Regions from separate parts of the Kitasatospora sp. NPDC053308 genome, predicted to be linked through region 2. Evidence: riboswitches for the same ligand, from Rfam matches in the RefSeq annotation. Region 2 holds a riboswitch; the other holds the start of a gene.
What was found. A riboswitch is a leader RNA that binds a small molecule or an ion and turns the genes downstream of it on or off. The one in region 2 is predicted to bind S-adenosylmethionine.

Region 1 (6,855 bases), on a different contig from region 2:
GGCCGGCTCCGCCTCCAGCGCCGCCGCCAGCGCGGTCGCCGCGTACTTGGCCCGCCGCGCGGGGGTGAACTTCACGTACTGACGCAGGCTCTGCGGGAGCTCCCCCGGCGGCAGCCCGCCCAGCGCGTCCGAGGCCAGCCCGACCACCCGTCGGCGCACGCCCTCGGGCAGCGGCCGGTCCAGCTTCTCCACGGCCCGCTCGGCCGGGACCCCCGCGGAACCCTCGGAACTCTCGGAACCCTCGGGACCCTGGGAACCCTCGGAGCGCCCGGAGCGCTCGGAGCGCTCGGACCCGTCTGCGCCCGCGGGCTCGACCGCTCCGGACGCGGCGCTCTCCGTCGGGCCCGTCCCCGGGTCCGACGCCTGCGCCTGCGCAGCGGGCGGAAGTCCCTGCGCTTCGCCGGGCTCCTTCGCTGCGTCCACCACGTCCTCGGCTCCGATCCTGTTCCGGCGGGGTACGGCCGCGACCGCCCCCTGTCGTCACGCTCCGTGCGTCTTGTCTGTTCTGTATTGTCCCGTGCGGCGGACGGGCGCGCCGCGCACCGCCCACCGCCCGTACCGGGATCAGCCCTGCTCGGCAGGGGCCTCCACGTCCTCGGCACCCGGCCGGGCCACCAGCTCGACCTGGTCCACGGCGTTGCACCAGCGGCACCGGACCGACTCGACGGTCTCGCTCAGCACCTCGGTCTCCTCGACCTTGGAATCACCGGCCAGGTCGAAGTGCAGGAACTCCGTCACCCGCGCGGTGCGGGTCACGTCGAACCGGGTCAGGTTGCCGCACAGGGTGCAGCGCCAGCGCGTCTCGGGGGTCAGGGCGGGGACGGTCATCGGGGGTCCTCTCGGGTGGTCCCTGCGTGGGCGAGGCGCTCCCCCCGGAGCCCCGGCGTCGGCGGCGGGAGGCGGGAATGCCCGGCCCAAGCCTATTGCCTGGGGCAACCATCACGACCACCGGTCAGCGGAATACCGGGGCTAGTCCACCTGCCGTAAACCGCCGTGTCACCTGCGGCGCCCCGAGGGATGCTTGGCCGCATGGCGCTCGCGGCCCCCGACCACACCGCCGAGCGGGGCGATCGGCCGCAGGCGCCCGCCCCGGTGGTCACCTACGGCCTCATCGCGGTCAACACCCTGGTCTTCCTGCTCGGCCCGGCCGCCGGGCTCAACCCGCTGTACGGCACCGGCCAGGCCCGGGTCTGCGCGGAGCAGCGGTACGAGCAGCGCTGGGGCGCCGTCCCGGCCGAGCTGCTGACCGGGCGGGCGCTGACCGCCGCACAGCTGGCCGAGGCCCCGGAGCCCGTCCCCGGCTGCCCGGCCGCCCCGACCCCGGGCAAGCACCCGGCGCTGTCCGCCCTCACTGGCCTCTTCCTGCACGCCGGCTGGCTGCACCTGCTGGGCAACCTGCTCTTCCTCCACGTCTTCGGCCCCACCGTGGAACGGCGTGTGGGGCGGGCCCGGTACGCCCTCTTCTACCTGGCCGTCGGCAGCCTGGCCGCGTACGGCTTCGCGCTCGCCGAGGCGCACTCGCCGGATTCCACCCGGGTGCTCATCGGAGCCTCCGGCGCGATCTCCGGCGTCCTGGGCGCCTACCTGCGCTTCCATCCGCGCGCCCGGGTGACCACGCTCGTCCCGCTGCTGTTCTTCCTGCCGCTGCGCTTCCCGGCCTGGCTGGTGCTGGGCCTCTGGTTCGCCCTGCAGTGGTGGTCGGTGCACGCGGCGGGCCCGGGGGTGGCCTACCTGGTCCACGTGATCGGCTTCTCGGCCGGTTTCCTGTACGCCTGCACGGTGGTCCGCCACCCCTCGAGACGACCGGGCTGACGCCCGATACGCTGGCGGCACCCCACGAAGGAGCCCGAACAGTGATCACCGCCATCGTCCTGATCAAGACCAGCGTCGACCGCATCCCGGAGATCGCCGAAGCCATCGCCGCCATCGAGGGCGTCAGCGAGGTGTACTCGGTGACCGGCGGCTACGACCTGGTGGCGATGGTCCGGGTGCGCCGTCACGACGACCTGGCGGAGGTCATCCCGGGCCGGCTCAACAAGGTCCCGGGCGTGGCCCACACCGAGACCCAGATCGCCTTCCGCACCTACTCCCAGCACGACCTGGAAGCCGCCTTCGCCCTCGGCCTGGACGAGTGACGACGAGCAGCGGGGCGGCTCAGCCCTCGCGGCGGCTCAGTCGGCGGCTCAGCCCTACCGTCGGCTGTCCGCGACGCAACGGCCGCCCTCGTTGCGGTAGTTCCACGCCGCGCCGTCCGTGACCAGCTCCCGGACGGCGGTCAGGAAGCGGTCGACGTGCTCGTCCGGCGTCCCGGCGCCGAAGCTCACCCGGATCGCGTTCAGGCTGCGCTCGCCCGGCAGCGACGGCTCCGGCGCGCCGCACTCGGACGGGGCGACGTCCTCGTCCCCGAGCAGGGTCCGCACCAGCGGGTGGGCACAGAACAGGCCGTCGCGCACCCCGATGCCGTACTCGGCGGACAGCGCGGCCGAGAAGTGCGAGCTGTTCCAGCCCCGGACGACGAAGGACAGCACGCCGACCCGGGCCGAGCCCTCCCCGAACAGGTTCAGCACCTTGACCTCCGGGATCCGCGCCAGCCCGGCGGTCAGCCGCTCGACCAGCTGCCGCTCCCGCGCCTCCAGCGCGTCGAAGCCGGCCTCCCGCAGCGCCCGGCAGGCCGAGGCGATCGCGTAGGCGCCGATGACGTTCGGCGAGCCGGCCTCGTGCCGGGCCGGGCCGGTCTGCCACTGCACGGCCACCGAGCCGTCGGCCTCCCGGGCCACCGTCCGGGTCGCCCCGCCGCCGGCCAGGTACGGCTCGGCCGCGTCCAGCCAGTCCGCCCGGCCGGCCAGCACCCCGGCGCCGAACGGCGCGTAGAGCTTGTGGCCGGAGAAGGCGATCCAGTCGACGCCGAGCTCGCGCACCGAGACCCGGTGGTGCGGGGCCAGCTGGGCGGCGTCCAGCACCACCCGGGCGCCGTGCCGGTGCGCCGTCCCGGTCAGCTCGGCGACCGGCCACAGCTCGCCGGTCACGTTGGAGGCGCCGGTGACGCAGAGCAGCTTCGGCCCCTCGGGCGCCCCGGCGAGCGCGGCGTCCAGGGCGGCCACCGCCTCGGCCCGCGAGCGCGGGGCCCGCAGGTAGGTGACGTCCAGTCCGGCGTGCGCCCAGGGCAGCAGCGAGGCGTGGTGCTCGGTCTCGAAGGCGAACACCCGGGTGCCGGCCGGGACGGCGGCGGCCAGCAGGTTGAGCGAGTCGGTGGTGGCGCGGGTGAAGACCACCTGGTCGCCCTCGCGCAGGTCGAGGAACTCGGCCACGGTGCGGCGGCTCTGCTCGAAGAGGTCGGTGGACAGCTGCGACAGGTACCCGGCGCCGCGGTGCACGCTGCCGTAGTACGGCGCGTACGCGGCGACGTCGTCCCACACCCGCTGCAGCGCCGGCGCGCTGGCCGCGTAGTCGAGCGCCGCGTAGCCGACCTTCTCCCCGCTGGCGAGCGGGACCTGGACGTCGGCGCCCAGCACGGCGAGCGGGGCGAGGACCTCGGTGGAGGCGGAGGTGGAGAGGGAGAGGGACATCGGGATGCACTCCTTCACGGGGTAGGGGACCCCGGGAGTGCAAGTCGTCGGGCGTCCGCGCTTGTCGCACGGACGGTTTGCCGTGGCGACCCGGTCCTCACCCAGGGCACCCCGCCACGGACGGAGGGTTGCCGGACAGCAAGCTGGGGCTTGTCGCTGCCACTCATGACCTGGCGATGACTCTAGGTCGCGTCCGCCGGGTGGTCAAACGACCATCCACCATCCGGACAGCTGCCACTCGCCCGCTCGCCCCGCCGGTGGCTCCCCGCTCTCGGCACCGGCGCGACCCTTCGACTCCAGGCAGCGCGGCCGACAGCCCGGGGGCCCGCACCGGCGCACCGGCACGGGCCCCCGACGACCGCGTCAGTTCCGGCTGGTGGCCTCCGACCAGCGCCGCAGCAGCTCCTGCGCGGCACCCGAGTCGATGGCCTCGGCGGCCCGCGCCATGCCCGCGGCGAGCTGCTCCGCCAGCGGTGCCTCGCCCAGGTCGAGCGCGACCAGCGCGGCCGCCGTGTTGAGCAGGACGGCGTCCCGGACCGGCCCGTGCTCCCCCGCCAGCAGCCGGCGCGCGACCTCGGCGTTGTACGCCGGGTCCCCGCCGCGCAGCGACTCGATGCCGACCAGCTCGATGCCGACGTCGCGCGGGTCGAAGGAGGTCTCGGTGACCACGCCGTCGCGCACCACCCACACCTGCGAGGTGGTGGTGATGGTCAGCTCGTCCAGCCCGTCGTCGCCGCGGAAGACCAGCGCCGTCGAGCCGCGCCGGGCGAGCACCCCGGCGATCAGCCCGGCCAGCCGGGTGTCGAAACAGCCGATCGCGTGGGAGGTGACCCTGGCCGGGTTGGTCAGCGGGCCGAGGATGTTGAACGCGGTCGGCACTCCGAGGTCGCGCCGGGCGGTGGCGGCGTGCCGCATCGAGGGGTGGAACTTCGCCGCGAAGCAGAAGGTGAGCCCGACCTCGTCGGCCACCTCGGCGACCCGCCGGGCGGAGAGGTCCAGCGCCACGCCGAGCTTCTCCAGCACGTCCGAGGAGCCGCTGGACGAGGAGGCGGCCCGGTTGCCGTGCTTGACCACCTTGGCGCCGGCCGCCGCGGCGACGATCGCCGACATCGTGGAGATGTTGACGGTCTTCGCCCGGTCGCCACCGGTGCCGACGATGTCCACCGCCGGGCCGGGGATGTCCAGCGGCTCGGCGTGCGCGTACATCGCGTCCACCAGACCGGTGACCTCGTCGACCGTCTCGCCCTTGGCCCGCAGCGCGACCATGAAGCCGGCCACCTGGACGGGGGACGCCTCGCCGCTCATGATCCGGTCCATCGCCCACGCGGTGGACGAGCGGTCGAGGTCCTCCCCCTTCAACAGCGCCGCAAGGAGGTCCGGCCAGGAGCGGACCACCTGCGCGGGGTCGCTACCGCCGTTCGCAGGGTTCACGTTCACCATGGCTGACTCCAGCTGTTGTCGGTTCCCCCGGGCTCCGGAGGACGTCCGTACGGATGGAGTCAGCCTATCGAGCGGCGCGGCCCCTACGGCCCCGTCTTCTCTGGATCTGAGACGCCCCTGCTCAACGGGCCGTCGGGCCCGCTCCGCTCAACGGGCCGTCGGGCCCGCTCCGCTCAACGGGCCGCCGGGGCCCGCTTCGCCAGCCGCGCCCGCAGCAGGGTGGCGACCGCCTCGGCCAGCGCCACCGGCTCCACCGGGTGGGAGATCGCCGCGTCGGCCCGGCTCCAGGCGGCGAGCCAGGAGTCCTGCGGCCGGCCGATCAGCACCAGCACCGGGGGGCAGCCGTAGATCTCGTCCTTCAACTGGCGCCCGAGCCCCAGTCCACCGGCCGGCACCGCCTCGCCGTCCAGCACGCAGAGGTCCACGCCGCCCTTCTCCAGTGCCTTGAGCACCGCGGGGGTGGTCGCGCACTCCAGGTAGGACAGCTCCGGAAGATCCTCGGCGGGCCGGCGGCCGAGCGCCGTCAGCACCTGCTCGCGGGTGTTGCGGTCGTCGCTGTAGACGAGGACGGTGAGCGTCTCATCGGTCGTGTACGCCATGGACCCTGCTCCCTCAAGTGTGATCCGGACCACGTTCGCCTGATCCGGATGCTACTCCCGATCACCCGCCGCCGAGCCCCCCTCGCGCACCTTCCTCCTCAAGCCGCCGCGCCCGGCGCTCACCCGGCCGGCGGAGGGCCCGTCACCCGGAGCCGCGCGGTCCACCCGTACGGCCGACCCGGGCGCCGCTCCCCTACCTCTCCCGGCTACTCCGACCGTGCAACGACGCGCCGGGCAACGGGGTCGCGGGCCGCTCCGAGGAACCGTCAGAAAAGGGACACGCCGCTGCTCAGCCCCCGTCCGGGCACCCCGCCGCCCCCCAAGCGGGCATACCGCACGCACCGGACACTCCGAGGGACACCCCCCGGCGTGAAGACGGAATAAGGGACCGACATAATGTCCGTCGTGGCGACAGCAACAGCAGTAGAAACCGGGCACGCGCACGGATCGGTCAACCGGCCGAACATGGTCAGCGTCGGAACGATCGTCTGGCTCAGTTCCGAGTTGATGTTCTTCGCGGCCCTCTTCGCGATGTACTTCACGCTCCGCTCCGTCAAGGGAGCCGAGTTCTGGACCGAGAAGGCCCACGCCCTCAACGTGCCCTTCTCCTCGGTCAACACCACGATCCTGGTGCTCTCCTCGCTCACCTGCCAGCTCGGTGTCTTCGCTGCCGAGCGCGGTGACGTGAAGAAGCTCCGGGCGTGGTTCATCCTCACGTTCGCAATGGGCGCGATCTTCATCGGCGGCCAGGTGTACGAGTACACCGACCTGGTCAAGGAGGACGGCCTGTCCCTGTCCTCCGACCCGTACGGCACGGTGTTCTACCTGACCACCGGCTTCCACGGCCTGCACGTGACGGGTGGTCTGATCGCCTTCCTGCTGGTCCTGGGACGGACGTACGCAGCCAAGCGCTTCACGCACGAGCAGGCCACCGCCGCGATCGTCGTGTCGTACTACTGGCACTTCGTCGACGTCGTGTGGATCGGCCTGTTCGCGACCATCTACCTGATCAAGTAACCAGCTGATCAGGTCGCTGGCCACCGGCTGCGGCCCCCGCCCTCACCGGCGACGGGCCGCTTCTGCCGGTGCCGACGCTCCCACCGACCGACCGCGCGCGCAGCCCTAGACAGGCCGCCTCGTGCCGGCCAGACCGGCCGCCGGGTGCACCCACCAGTCGACCAGATCCTGACACCGGGGTTATTCCGTGAAAAAGCTCTCCGCACGACGGCGCCACCCATTGGCGGCGCTGG
Region 2 (6,855 bases):
GCCGTGGGGCACTGAACCACCCGGGGCGGGTGGTGCCGCCGGGCGGCGGGGCTGACGGAGTGGGAGGACCGGTCCGTCCGCCGGGCCCTCCGACGGTCGGTCCGTCCGTCCGCCTGCCCCTCGTTCGCCGCCCCTCGTTCGCCGGCCCTCCCTCGCGGGCCCTCCCTCGCGGGCCCTCCCTCGCCGGCCCTCCCTCGCGGGCCCTCCCGGGCCGTCTGACCACGTACGGAGGCAGCCATGACCGCCACCGCTCCGCACGGCGCCGAGCCGGCGGCCGGTCACCGCGCGACCGGCCGCCCGGGCGGCGGACCGCTCACCTTCGCCGGGGTGCTGCTGGTGCTGTCGGGCGCCCTCAACGCCCTGGACGGGATCGCGGCGATCGCCCGGTCGCACGTCTTCGTCGCCGGGGCCCACTACGTGGTCGGCGACCTCCGGGCCTGGGGGTGGGTGATGCTGGCCCTGGCCGTGGCCCAGCTCGCCGCGGCGTACGGCGTGCTGGTGGCCCGCGCGCCGTGGGCGCGGTGGACGGGCGTCGTCACCCTCGGACTGAACGCCTTCTCCCAGATGGCCTTCGCCCCCTCGTACCCGCTCTGGGCGGTGACCCTCGTCGCGGTCGACGTGATCGGCATCCACGCCCTGACCGCGCACGGCGGGCCAGACCGGGACCCCGGGCCCGGCACCGGTTCCGGCTCCGCGCCCGGTTCCGGGGCATGAGCGCGTCCGGGGCATGAGCGCGCCGGAGGGCCGGTGCCGGGGTTCCCGGCACCGGCCCTCCATCGTCGTGTCCTCAGGCGCGGATCCTCGTGTGCCTCCTCCAGCGCGTCCTCAAGCGTGTCCTCAGGAGGCGAGGAGCCGCTGCTTCTGCGCCGCGAACTCCTCCTCGGTCAGCACGCCCTGGTCCTTCAGCTGCGCCAGCTTCTGCAACTGGGCGATCTTGTCGTCCATGCTCGGGGCCGGTGGTGCGGCCGGGGGCGGGGGCGGGGGCGGCGGCGCGGGTTCGGCCGCCATGTCCTGCTGGGCCCAGCGACCCGCCTGACGGCGGGAGACCCGGTTGGACACGGCGGTCGCCGTTCCGGCGACGACGGCGGTGCGCGCCATACCGCGCAGCAGTCCAGGCATGACCAGCTCTCCTCTCGACGGCTTCACCCGGTGGCGGACGGTGCGGCGCCGGAGTCGTCCGGCGTGCCCGCTCCGGCGTCGACGTCCAGGCCGTCCAGCGCGTCCAGCGATTGCAGCAGATCCGGCAGGGGGATCCGGCCGCTGGCGACCACCCGGGCGCCTCCCCGGCGCAGGGCGGTGGCGAACGGCGCGGCCCAGGTGTTCTCGTACACGAGCACCCCGGCGGAGTTCCCGGGCTCGATGACGCCGCCGGCCTCGCCCAGGTCCTCGGCGTCGAGCAGTCCGGAGCCGGCGCCCTCGAAGACGGCCAGGTCCAGCCGGCCGTCGCCGTCGAAGTCGGCCAGTTCCATCCCCGTGACGGTGCCGTCCGTGTCCTTGCGCACGAACGCGAAGTCCAGGATGCGGATCACACCCCGGTCCACCAGGTCGATCAGCAGCGGAAGCCCCTCCCCGGTCATCCGGTTGCCGGGGAACTCGACCACCAGGTAGTCGATGGGCCCGGTCTCGACGAGGTCGTCCTCGGCCATGGCGGTGCTCCTTCCGACGTGGGAGTCCGTCGCCCGGCCCACCGGCCCGGGCGTCGTCTCGACGCTAGGCGCGGCCGTCCGCCCGGGGATCACCTGCCCGGGGTGAGCCGACGGCCGGCTGCGGCCCCGGCGGTGCGGGTACCGGGGCGGCCCCGGAGGCGGGGGCGGGCTGCTCCGGGCGGCCCAACCCGGCGAGCCGAGGACGGCACGCGCGGCGTGAATGGTGGACAGCGGCGCCAAGGCCGCGTGTCGACCGTCGGGAGAGCCGTTGAACGGGCCGCTGGAACCCCCACCGCCGGAGCCGGCTCCGGACGGTCCGCGCGACGGGGCCACCGCCGGGGCGCGGCGCCCCTCCCTGGCCTCGCGGGTCGTCCGGAGCACCGCGTCGGCCGTGCTGATCACCTTGACCTGCATCCTGGTGCCGGTGTCGCTGCTCACCGTCTGGGTGCACGACATCGCGCTGGACACCGACCGGTACGTCTCCACGGTGGCTCCGCTGGCGACCGATCCCGCGATCCAGGACGCTGCGGTCGCCCGGATCACGCAGGCGGTGGACGTGAAGGTCGACGGCCCGGCCGTCGCCTCCGACCTGGCGGCCTGGCTGCAGTCCCAAGGGCTGCCGCCCAGGGCCGCCTCGGCGGTCAAGGCGCTCGGGCCCAAACTGGACGACGCGGTGGACCAGGTGGTCGGCCGGGCGGCGACCCGGGTCGTGCACAGCGACGCCTTCGTCACCGTGTGGACCCAGGCGAACCGCGCCGGTCACGCGGCCGTGGTGCACGCGCTCACCGGTGAGGGCCGCGGCGCGATCGGGGTCAGCGACGGCACCGTCACCCTGGACGTCGGGGCGGCCGTCGACCGGCTGAAGGACGAACTGGTGGCCGCCGGCCTGACCCCGGCCGAGAAGATCCCGGACGTGGACAAGCACCTGGTGCTGTTCCAGTCCGACAAACTGGCCAAGATCCGCGGCGGTGCCCACGCCCTGGACGTGGTCGGCAACTGGATGCCCGTCCTCACCGTGCTGCTCGGCGCCGCCGGCGTCCTGCTGGCCCGGCGCCGACGCCGGGCGCTGGTGACCTCCGCGCTCGGCGCGGCGGGCGGCTGCCTGGTGGTCGCGATCGCGCTGGTGATCGCCCGGCACTACTACCTCGACCACCTGCCCCCGGCCGTGCAGTCCCCGGCCGCGGCGGCGACGGTCTTCGACACGCTGCTGCGCTTCCTGCGGGTCAGCCTGCGCACCGCGATCGTCCTGGGCGTCGTGGTGGCCCTCGGTGCCTACCTCTCCGGCGCGGGACGGCTGCCGCGCGCCGTCCGCGGCCGGGCCGACCACGTCGCGGACTCGGTGGCGGGCTGGAGCGACGCGCACGGCGTGCGCACCGGCCGGGTCGGGACCTGGACCGACGCCCACCGGCGCGCGCTGGTGCTGGTGGCGCTGCTGATCATCGCCCTGGTGTTCGCCCTGTGGAACCACCCGACCGTGCTGACGGTCCTGCTGCTGGTCCTGGTCCTGCTCGCGGTGATCGCCGTCCTGGCGCTGCTCGCGGCCTCCGGGCGGGTCGGCACCGGCACCCCGCCGGCGGCCACGGCGGCCACGGAGCCCGCGCCGCCGGGCCCGCCCACGCCCCCCGGTGCGCCCGGCCCACCCGCGCCGCCCGGGTGAGCGCACCCCGGGGGGCCGTCCGGTCCCGCGCGGAGGGCCGGCCAGCCCACGACAGCTCCGCGGCCCGGTCTTACCGTGAAGTCAGGGCTTGCTTCCCGGCTCTGCCGCGAGCCGAGGCCGGTGGGCGCCGTCTCCCCGTCGTCGGGGGCGCCCCCTCCCGATCGCGGTCGGCGAAGCGGTCGTCACCGAAGGAGTCGATGTCATGACCAGCAGTGTGAGCAGCACCAGCCACGTTGCACCCGAGGGCGAACGCCGCCCCTTCGCGAGCGGCTGGACCATCTTCGCCGCCGTGATGCTGATCGCCGGCGGCATCATGGCGATCTTCCAGGGCATCTCGGCCATCACCAAGGACGACCTGATCGTCGTCACCCGCAACTACGTGTACCAGATGAACACCGCGGGGTGGGGATGGATCCACCTCATCCTCGGCATCGTCGTCGTCCTCGCGGGCGCGGCGCTCTTCAGCGGTGCCACCTGGGCCCGGGCGGTCGGCGTCGTCGTCGCCGCGCTGGGAATGATCGCCAACTTCCTGTGGCTGCCGTACTACCCGTTCTGGGCCATCGTCCTCATCGCGATCGACGCGTTCGTCATCTGGGCGCTGTGCGTCGGCACCACCAGGAAACCCGCTTGACCGCAACCGCGGGCCCCGCGCCCGCGACGCCGCCCCGTCGACCGGACCCAGCCGGTCGACGGGGCGGCGGCCGTTGACGGGCCCTCAGCCGGAGGGCGCGGCCGAGGGGAGGAGGCGCGGGGCGCCCGGTGGCGGGGTGCGCGCAGGCGTCGGCCATCGGGCACGGCGGCCGCGCGACGGCGGGACGGGTTTGGCGGGCGGGCCGGGGAATCTTGTATGGTTCCTGGCGAATCATCCAGAGGGGTGGAGGGACCGGCCCTACGAAGCCCCGGCAACTCCCCGGTCGACCCGGCGTCCGAAGTACGCGCCGTGCCGCCCGGGATCAGTGCCAACTCCGGCCTGTCGCCACTGTGGCGCGGGAAAGATGAGGAGACACGGTGCTCTCTGTGCTGTCCTTCGCCCGGGCGCTTCCCGCCCCGGCCCTTCCGCGTACCCGTCTCGTGCCCGGCGCAGGCGATCGGCCGACTTCCCCGGCCCGCCCCCGCTGACCACACCCCCACGGCTCCCCACCCGGAGCCTGCGCGAGCGCGGCCGTCCGCCGCTCGCGGATTCGAGACGGAGTACCCATCCATGCAGAACACGAGCGGCGTCGGCGTGCTCGACAAGATCACCTCGATCCTCGGCACCCTGGAGGCCGGCCCGGCCACGCTGGGCGGACTCGTCGCCGCCACCGGCCTGGCGCGGCCCACCGCGCACCGGCTCGCGGTCGCGCTCGAACACCACCGGCTGGTCAGCCGGGACCTGCAGGGCCGGTTCGTCCTCGGCCCCCGGATCGGCGAGCTCTCGGCGGCCGCCGGGGAGGACCGGCTGCTGGCCGCGGCCGGCTCGGTCCTCGCCCACCTGCGGGACGTCACCGGCGAGAGCGCCCAGCTGTACCGCCGTCAGGGCGAGATCCGGATCTGCGTGGCCGCCGCCGAGCGGCTCTCCGGGCTGCGCGACACCGTCCCGGTGGGGATCACGCTGCCCATGAAGGTCGGGTCCGCCGCCCAGGTGCTGCTGGCCTGGGAGGAGCCCGAGCGGCTGCACCGCGGCCTGCAGGGCGCGCGCTTCACGGCCACCGCGCTGAGCGGCGTACGGCGCCGGGGCTGGGCCCAGTCGATCGGCGAGCGCGAGCTCGGGGTGGCCTCCGTCTCGGCTCCGGTGCGCGGGCCGTCCAACCGGGTGGTGGCCGCCGTCTCGGTCTCCGGCCCGATCGAACGGCTCACCCGCCACCCCGGCGCCCAGCTCTCCCAGGCCGTGATCGAGGCGGCGAACCGGCTCACCGAGGCGCTGCGGAACCCGTGACCGGCCGGGTCCGCCCGCCCCTGCGCGCCGTACGGCTCAGGGCCCTGGTCCGCGGCAGCGGGAGGCGCGGGGGAACCGGCCGGGAACCGGCCGGGGACTGGGCGTCGGGGTGCCGACCGACACCCCGCACGGCGCCGACCCGGCCGCCGGGACGGACCGCGCGGCGCCGACCTCGATCTGAGCGGTGTTCGGCAGCACGAAGGAGGGCGGTCCGGCGGGGGCCGGCGTGCCGGCCCCCGGAGGCGCCATCGTCGCCTCGCGCCCGGCTCGGGCCGACCGCGTCCTGGTCCGAACGCCTCCGGCGCGGGGCCCCGTCCGCCTCCCGCCCGGGTCCGTTCGTCCGCCGTCCGGCCGCCCCCCGCCCTCGGGACCACGCCCGCCGCCAGGGCCGCGGTCCGCTTGTGAGGCCCGCGTGAAGGTGGCGGGTGGGGCCGGTGATCGGCCGTTGATCGGGCGTAGACGGCGAGCCTGGAGCATCGGGAGCCGGAGGGAACCGGTTCGCGGGCCACAGCCTGATCACCGGGTCCCGTGCGACCGGACCACGGGCCGCGCGGGTGCCCAGTGCTGCGGCCGTCGGACCGGACCTCCGGTGAGTGTCCGAACCACGGAAGGGCAGACGAGGCATGGACAGCGGGCAGTCGGTGCAAGCGGTGAGGACGGCGGCGGGCTTCGGCGAGCTGCTGCGGGTACGGCGTGAGCGGATCGGGCTGACCCAGCAGTGCCTGGCCGACCACGCGACCCTCAGCGTGCGGGCGATCCGGGACATGGAGAGCGGCCGGGTGCGCCGCCCCCGCAACGAGACCGTCCGGCTGCTGGCGGACGCGTTGCGGCTGGAGGGCCGCAGCCGAGCGGACTTCGAGGAGGCCGCCCGCCGCCACCCGCTCGCCGGCGAGCCGGTGATGCCCCCGGCCCCGGCCGCCCCGCCGGTGCCGCGCGGGGCGATGGTCGGCCGGGAGATGGAGACCGACGTGCTGGCCGACGCCTTCGCGGTGCACGGGGACCGGCTGGTGGCACTCGTCGGGCTCGGCGGGGTGGGCAAGACCAGGCTCGCCCTGGAGGTGGCCCACCGGCTGCACCAGGGCGCCCGCTGGCCGGTCCGCTGGGTCGACTGCGGCGGCGGCCCGCACCCCTGGCGCGGCCTGCCGGCCGACGTCGTCCGGGACATCGGCGAGCGGCCCGCCCTGCTGGTGCTGGACGGCGCCGACGGCGGGGTGGACGCCGGGCAGCTCGACGGACTGTTCCACCACTGCCCCGGCCTGCGGGTGCTGATCACCGCCCGGGAAGCCCGGCCGCTGCCCGGCTGCCAGGTCATCCCGCTCGCTCCGCTCCCCGTACCGGCCCCCGAACTCGACGCCCGACCCGAGGCGTTGGCCCAGGTCGGCGCCGTGCGGCTGCTGCTCTCGCACCTGTGCCGGCTGCGCCCCGGCTACGCCCTGGAACGCTCCGAGGCGCCGGCCGTCGCCGAGCTCTGCCGCCACCTGGACGGCCTGCCGGGCGCCCTGGAGCGTGCGGCGGGCTGGGCGCTGGTGCAGTCCACCGGCCAGCTGCTGGCCCGGCTGGCGGCCTCCCCGTTCACGCTGGCGGCGCCGCCGCTGGTGTACGGCGCGCGCGGAGACGTCCGGGACGAGGTGGAGCCC

Region 1: it holds a riboswitch for S-adenosylmethionine, as region 2 does, so the genes downstream of both, ACZ6Y7_RS17380 (aminotransferase class V-fold PLP-dependent enzyme) here and ACZ6Y7_RS18090 (IclR family transcriptional regulator) in region 2, are expected to answer to the same signal.

What each region holds. Positions count from the first base shown of each region.
Region 1 covers NZ_JBVJJY010000006.1:423,067-429,921, reverse strand. Annotated here, with positions in the region: gene ACZ6Y7_RS17400 (NYN domain-containing protein) at 1-192, opposite strand, end outside; gene ACZ6Y7_RS17395 (hypothetical protein) at 565-828, opposite strand; gene ACZ6Y7_RS17390 (rhomboid family intramembrane serine protease) at 1,030-1,812, shown strand; gene ACZ6Y7_RS17385 (Lrp/AsnC ligand binding domain-containing protein) at 1,854-2,135, shown strand; gene ACZ6Y7_RS17380 (aminotransferase class V-fold PLP-dependent enzyme) at 2,190-3,566, opposite strand; SAM riboswitch class IV at 3,619-3,737, opposite strand; gene trpD (anthranilate phosphoribosyltransferase) at 3,930-5,006, opposite strand; gene ACZ6Y7_RS17370 (response regulator) at 5,180-5,605, opposite strand; gene ctaE (aa3-type cytochrome oxidase subunit III) at 6,002-6,622, shown strand; gene qcrC (cytochrome bc1 complex diheme cytochrome c subunit) at 6,810-6,855, shown strand, end outside.
Region 2 covers NZ_JBVJJY010000007.1:117,241-124,095, reverse strand. Annotated here, with positions in the region: gene ACZ6Y7_RS18120 (hypothetical protein) at 1-15, shown strand, start outside; gene ACZ6Y7_RS18115 (DUF7144 family membrane protein) at 238-714, shown strand; gene ACZ6Y7_RS18110 (SHOCT domain-containing protein) at 838-1,119, opposite strand; gene ACZ6Y7_RS18105 (DUF6325 family protein) at 1,143-1,646, opposite strand; gene ACZ6Y7_RS18100 (hypothetical protein) at 2,038-3,303, shown strand; gene ACZ6Y7_RS18095 (DUF7144 family membrane protein) at 3,506-3,934, shown strand; SAM riboswitch class I at 4,163-4,305, shown strand; gene ACZ6Y7_RS18090 (IclR family transcriptional regulator) at 4,505-5,218, shown strand; gene ACZ6Y7_RS18085 (helix-turn-helix domain-containing protein) at 5,842-6,855, shown strand, end outside.